Regions from separate parts of the Paraburkholderia sp. FW306-02-B genome, predicted to be linked through region 1. Evidence: predicted binding sites of a transcription regulator. Region 1 holds the regulator's gene; each other region holds the start of a gene.
What was found. The regulator sigma-54, encoded in region 1, starts transcription at its own class of promoters, with help from an activator protein. The targets are predictions, from matches to a motif close to TGGCANGNAANCTGCTTT.

Region 1 (2,200 bases):
TCGCGGGTGTCGATCCGATAGCGGTTCTGGAAATCCAGAAGATCGTCAAGTTCCTGAAACAGCGCAATATCGGCGTGCTCATCACCGACCACAACGTGCGCGAAACGCTCGGCATCTGCGATCACGCATACATCATCAGCGACGGCAGCGTGCTGGCTGCCGGTGCGCCAAGCGACATCATCGAAAATGAAAGCGTGCGGCGTGTCTATCTGGGCGAACACTTCCGCATGTAAGTACACAAAGGATTGCCGGCGGAGCGAACGCGCATCATCCGCCGGCCCCTTTGCGGCAGCCGCACATCCGCACTTTTGACCTGGGCCGTCCCGCGCCCGGCGCTGCCGAAAACCGGCGCACGCGTTATTGCGAATGTCGCAAGGTATCGCGGTCGTGGCAAACTCTCTACAATGAATCTCAACTTGCCATGAAAGCCAGCCTCCAACTCCGCCTATCGCAGCATCTTGCGCTGACCCCGCAACTGCAGCAGTCCATCCGGCTGCTTCAGCTGTCTACGCTCGAACTGCAGCAGGAAGTCGCAATGGCGATCTCGCAGAATCCGCTCCTCGAGAACGAGGACGACTGGATCGCGAGTCCCCTGCGCGTGGCGGCCGACGGCTCGCTGATCGCCCAGGCGCCCAACTCCTCGGCGCCGCCCGACCAGATGGGGGGCAATACGTCGTCCTCGTCCACCAGCAGCAGCGAGCGCGCCGAGAACGGCGAGCCGCAGGGCGTCGACGAATATAACGGCCTCGCGGGAGAGGGTAACGGCGACGCGTCGCAATGGAATCTCGACGACTACGGCCGCTCCGGCAACGCGTCGGACGACGACGATCTGCCGCCGCTGCAAATCCACGAATCGAGCACCTCGCTGCGCGATCACCTGATGGCGCAATTGCGCGTTACCCAGGCGGGCCAGCGCGACCGCGCGCTGATCACCTTCCTGATCGAATCGCTTGACGACGACGGCTACCTCACCGCCACGCTGGACGAAGTGCTGGCCGACATGCCCGAAGAGCTCGAAGTCGACCTCGACGAGTTGAACGCCGCACTCGCGCTGCTGCATAGTTTCGACCCGGCGGGTGTCGGCGCGCGCTCCGCGTCCGAATGTCTCAAGCTACAGCTGCTGAGGCTCGACGGCTCGCCTACCCGCACGCTCGCGCTCGACATCGTTGCCCATCATCTGGAACTGCTCGCGGCGCGCGATTTCACGCGCCTGCGCAAACATCTGAAGGCCAGCGACGACGACCTGCGCGATGCGCATCTGTTGATACGCTCGCTCGAGCCGTTTCCCGGCGCGGCCTACGGCAAGGCGGAAGCGGACTATGTCGTGCCGGACATCATGGTGCGCAAAACGGCACAGGGCTGGCAGGCGGAACTGAACCCGGAAGTCGTGCCGAAGCTGCGGATCAACCATCTTTACGCGAATATTCTGCGCAATAACCGGGGCGATCCGGGCAGCGGATCGTTGCGCCAGCAACTGCAGGAAGCGCGCTGGCTGATCAAGAATATCCAGCAGCGGTTCGAGACGATCCTGAGGGTCGCGCAAGCTATTGTCGAACGTCAAAAGAGCTTTTTTGTGCACGGCGAAATTGCCATGCGCCCCTTGGTTTTGCGGGAAATTGCTGATACGCTGGGCCTACACGAGTCGACTGTCTCGCGTGTGACAACCGGTAAATACATGCTGACCCCATTCGGGACGCTTGAATTTAAGTACTTCTTCGGGTCACACGTCTCAACCGACACGGGCGGCGCGGCCTCCTCCACGGCGATTCGCGCGCTCATCAAGCAACTGATAGGAGCGGAAAACCCGAAATCTCCTCTTTCAGACAGCCGCATAGCCGAACTGCTGGCGGAACAGGGCTTCGTGGTCGCACGGCGTACCGTTGCGAAGTACCGCGAAGCGCTCAAGATTCCGGCAGTCAACCTGCGCAAGTCTCTGTAGCCCGTCGCCTCCCGCGGCGGGCATTTACCGGCCGCTCCGCAGTTGGCGGACAGGCCGGCCGATGCGACCTGCCAGAAGTCAGTCACCGGGGGGCGACTCAGGCAAGCCGACGATCGACCGGACCTACGTCATTGTGCGGAACAAGCGGCATCTAGCTTGGAGAAGCACTATGAATCTGCAGATCAGTGGACACCACCTCGAAGTAACGCCTGCGTTGCGCGAATACGTGATCACCAAACTGGATAGGGTGCTAAGACATTT
Region 2 (2,200 bases), 2.6 Mb from region 1:
ATCATCGGCACGGCGCCCGCTGCAGGGACCGCGCGCCGGGTCGCGGAGGCGATATCGATAATCAGCCGACGCTTTCGCGCTCCGGGGTCGCCGAAATCTTGTGGATCGACAGATCCGCGCCGTTGTATTCGTCTTCCTGGTCGAGCCGCAGGCCCACCGTCAGGCGAATCGCGCCGTACACGAGCGTGCCGCCGAGCGACGCGACCGCGATGCCGCCCAGCGTGCCGATCAGTTGCGCGCCGAACGACACGCCGCCCAGCCCGCCGAGCGCGTGCAAGCCGAAGATGCCCGCCGCCAGCCCGCCCCACGCGCCGCACAGGCCGTGCAGCGGCCACACGCCGAGCACGTCGTCGACGCGCCAGCGGTTCTGCACGCAGGTGAACATGTAGACGAACAGCACGCCGGCGATGCCGCCGGTCACCAGCGCGCCGAGCGGATGCATCACATCGGAGCCGGCGCATACCGCGACCAGCCCGGCGAGCGGCCCGTTGTACGTGAAGCCGGGGTCGTTGCGGCCCGCGAGCCACGCCGTCAGCGTGCCGCCGACCATCGCCATCAGCGAATTGACCGCGACCAGACCGCTGATCTTGTCGATGGTCTGCGCGCTCATCACGTTGAAACCGAACCAGCCGACCGCCAGCACCCATGCGCCCAGCGCCAGGAACGGGATATTCGACGGCGGATGCGCGGCGATGCCGCCGTCGCGGTGATAGCGGCCGTGGCGCGCGCCGAGCAGCAGCACGGCCGGCAACGCGACCCAGCCGCCGAACGCATGCACCACCACGGAGCCCGCGAAGTCGTGAAACGGCACGCCGAACAATTGGGTAAGCCACGTCTGGATGCCGAAGCGGCCGTTCCACGCGATCCCTTCGAAGAACGGGTAGATGAAGCCGACCAGCACGAAGGTCGCGAATAGTTGTGGGTTGAATTTCGAGCGCTCGGCGATGCCGCCCGAAACGATCGCCGGAATCGCCGCGGCGAAGGTCAGCAGGAAAAAGAAGCGCACCAGCGCATAGCCGTTGTGCGCGGCCAGCGACTCGGCGCCGCCGAAAAACTGCACGCCGTAGGCGATGGTGTAGCCGATGAAGAAATACGCGATCGTCGAGACCGAGAAGTCCACCAGAATCTTGACCAGCGCGTTGACCTGGTTCTTTTTGCGTACCGTACCGAGTTCGAGAAACGCGAAGCCCGCATGCATGGCGAGCACCATTGCGGCGCCCAACAACAGGAAGAGGGTATCGGTGCCGGTTTTCAAACTTTCCATCGATGTGTCCCGTTTATGCCAAAAAAGCGGGCAGTGAATGCAAGAAGCGGGCCAAACTTGTGCCTGAAGCGTCGATTCGGTGCAAAACTGCACCGGAATGCGCTTTGTTGTGGCTGCTACACTGTGCTGCCGGCTGCACGGTAAGCGCCTTTAATCACAAATTAAGCACAATAAAAGTGCATATCGGTATCGTGGTGGTCAGAATGATCCAAGTTTGGGCAATTTATTCGATTTGATTTACGTTTTAATTCAAATTCCTGAAGGCGAGAATGCTCATTTTCGGAGCACGGTCTCCACCATTACTTGAAGAACCGCCGTCACGCCGCGCTCTGCCTTTGTCTTCGCGTTAAAACGCCGACATAATGTGCCGTCCCCGCGCATCAGCTGCCGGGCCACCGAACTCCAATGCGCACGCATGAGACTGACCACCAAAGGCTTGCTGCTGATCGCGATTCCGGCCCTCTTCGAACTGGCGCTCCTGTCCGGACTGGTCAAGGCGCAGGCGGATGCGACGCAAGCGGAGCAATGGGCCGTCCATAGCGAAGAAGTGCTGCGCCAGACCACCGCGATTCTCGAACCGGTGCTCGACGAATCGGTGCGTCTGCGTGGTGCGGTGCTCGTCGGCGATATCCGCTTCGCCACACCTGTCACGCTGTGGATGGACGTCGACCGGCGCATCGATCAACTGGCCGAACTGGTTGCCGACAACCCGGCGCAAGTCGAGCGCGTGGTTCAGCTGCGCCAGGCTGTACAGGCGTATCGCCAGTGGTCGGATCGCATGCAGGACATGCTGCGTTCGGGGCGGCGGCGCGATGTCGTCGAGCGGTTCCGCGATCTCGCGGCGGCCGACGTGCTCGATCGTTTCCGCCAGCAGGTTGTGGCGTTCCAGACCGAAGAGCGGCGCCTCGACACGGAGCGCTCGAATGCCGCCGACGC
Region 3 (2,200 bases), 1.0 Mb from region 1:
CGTCAGGAATTCGCGGTCCGCGTCCAGCGCGTCCAGCGCCTGGTCGAGGCCTGCACACACGGTCGGGATCTTTGCATCCTCTTCCGGCGGCAGGTCGTACAGGTTCTTGTCGGCAGCTTCGCCCGGGTGAATCTTGTTCTGCACGCCGTCCAGACCCGCCATCATCAGCGCGGAGAAGCACAGGTACGGATTCGCCATCGGATCCGGGAAACGCGTTTCGATACGACGGCCCTTCGGGTTCGACACGTGCGGAATGCGGATCGATGCCGAACGGTTGCGTGCCGAGTAAGCCAGCTTCACCGGTGCTTCGAAGTGCGGCACGAGGCGCTTGTACGAGTTCGTCGACGGGTTCGTGATCGCGTTCAGCGCGCGAGCATGCTTGATGATGCCGCCGATGTAGAACAGCGCGAATTCCGACAGACCTGCGTAACCGTTGCCTGCGAACAGGTTCTGGCCGTCCTTCCAGATCGACTGGTGAACGTGCATGCCCGAACCGTTATCGCCGACCACCGGCTTCGGCATGAACGTTGCCGTCTTGCCGTACGTGTGCGCGACGTTGTGGACGATGTACTTCAGTTGCTGCAGCCAGTCGGCGCGTTGCACCAGCGTCGAGAACTTCGTGCCGATTTCGTTCTGGCCCTGGCCCGCGACTTCGTGGTGGTGCACTTCGACCGGGATGCCGATCTGTTCGAGCAACAGACACATTTCCGAACGGATGTCCTGGAACGTGTCGACCGGAGCGACCGGGAAGTAGCCGCCCTTCGTGCCCGGACGGTGGCCGGTGTTGCCGCCTTCGAATTCCTTCGCCGACGACCACGGTGCTTCTTCCGAACCGATCTTGATGAAGCAGCCCGACTGATCCGTGTTCCACTGGACCGAGTCGAAAATGAAGAATTCCGGTTCCGGACCGAAGTAGGCCGTGTCGCCGAGGCCGGTGCTCTTCAGATACGCTTCAGCGCGCTTTGCCAGCGAACGCGGGTCGCGTTCATAGCCCTTGCCGTCAGCCGGTTCGACGACGTCGCAGGTCAGGACGAGGGTCGACTCTTCGTAGAACGGGTCGATGAAGGCCGTGTTCGCGTCCGGGATCAGCAACATATCCGATGCCTCGATGCCCTTCCAGCCGGCAATCGACGAACCGTCAAACGCATGGCCGCTTTCGAACTTGTCTTCATCGAATGCCGACACCGGCACCGAAACGTGTTGCTCCTTGCCGCGCGTGTCGGTGAAACGGAAGTCGACAAACTTGACGTCTTCGTCTTTGACGAGTTGAACGACGTCGGCCACGGATTTACTCATAACCTATCTCCTGATTAACGAATTCGGCGGGTTCAGCCGCCGCCCAATCTAGCTGACCCGTCCCGGCGCGTCCACCCCGGATCGTTGAAGGCGGACATAAAGATTTGCTGGGACAAATCGATCGGGACCAATAAAGCAGCTTCTGTGCCATGTATGCGCCAAGCAGGCGCAGAACCATATTGTGCGCGCGTTTGCGGGGAATGCACGCACCGAATGACATGCAGCCCCGATATCTTTGAACGGAACAATGCACCAAATAAGTGCCACCGCAAATGCGAAGGCCGAGTTAGTCTTTATTTTGGTGCATTTTCAATGATTTGCACCAGTCAGGGGCATTTCATGGGCAGCCGTGTGCGCATCCCTGACTCTGACTGTGGGCGGCATCCGCGCCGCACGCCGCGCGCTAGAATGGTCATTTGGACGGAAGGAGATTTGCGCTCATGAGCACGCTCGAACAGTTGTACGCCCAGGCGGAAAAACGCCGCACCGAGAGCCAGCTGCCCTACGCGGGCGCGGTGTCGCCCGCGGAGGCGTTCGAACTGCTGCAACTCGATCCGCGCACGCGTCTCGTCGACGTGCGCACCCGCGCCGAACTCGATTGGGTTGGCCGGCCGGTGATTGGCGACGGTCAATACGTGCATATCGAATGGACGCGCTACCCGGGCGCCGTGCCGAACCGGGAATTCCTCGATCAACTGAGCCAGGCGGCCTCGCCCGATACGCCGGTGCTGTTTCTGTGCCGCAGCGCCGCGCGCTCCAAGCTCGCCGCGATCGCCGCCACCCAAGTTGGCTTCACGAAGGCGTACGACCTGCTGGAAGGCTTCGAAGGCGACAAGGACGGCCAAGGGCATCGGAAGACGGTGTCGGGCTGGTGTTTTCGCGGCTTGCCGTGGATTGGCGCCTA

Region 2: the regulator sigma-54 is predicted to act here: its motif matches at 1,301-1,318, upstream of AC3WOG_RS13480 (ammonium transporter).
Region 3: the regulator sigma-54 is predicted to act here: its motif matches at 1,429-1,446, upstream of glnA (type I glutamate--ammonia ligase).

The regions. Positions count from the first base shown of each region.
Region 1 covers NZ_JBYSXZ010000001.1:480,860-483,059, reverse strand. The annotation lists gene lptB (LPS export ABC transporter ATP-binding protein) at 1-233, shown strand, start outside; gene AC3WOG_RS02165 (RNA polymerase factor sigma-54) at 422-1,939, shown strand; gene hpf (ribosome hibernation-promoting factor, HPF/YfiA family) at 2,109-2,200, shown strand, end outside.
Region 2 covers NZ_JBYSXZ010000001.1:3,033,441-3,035,640, reverse strand. The annotation lists gene AC3WOG_RS13480 (ammonium transporter) at 62-1,264, opposite strand; gene AC3WOG_RS13475 (sensor histidine kinase) at 1,680-2,200, shown strand, end outside.
Region 3 covers NZ_JBYSXZ010000001.1:1,528,674-1,530,873, reverse strand. The annotation lists gene glnA (type I glutamate--ammonia ligase) at 1-1,296, opposite strand, end outside; gene AC3WOG_RS06720 (rhodanese-like domain-containing protein) at 1,737-2,200, shown strand, end outside.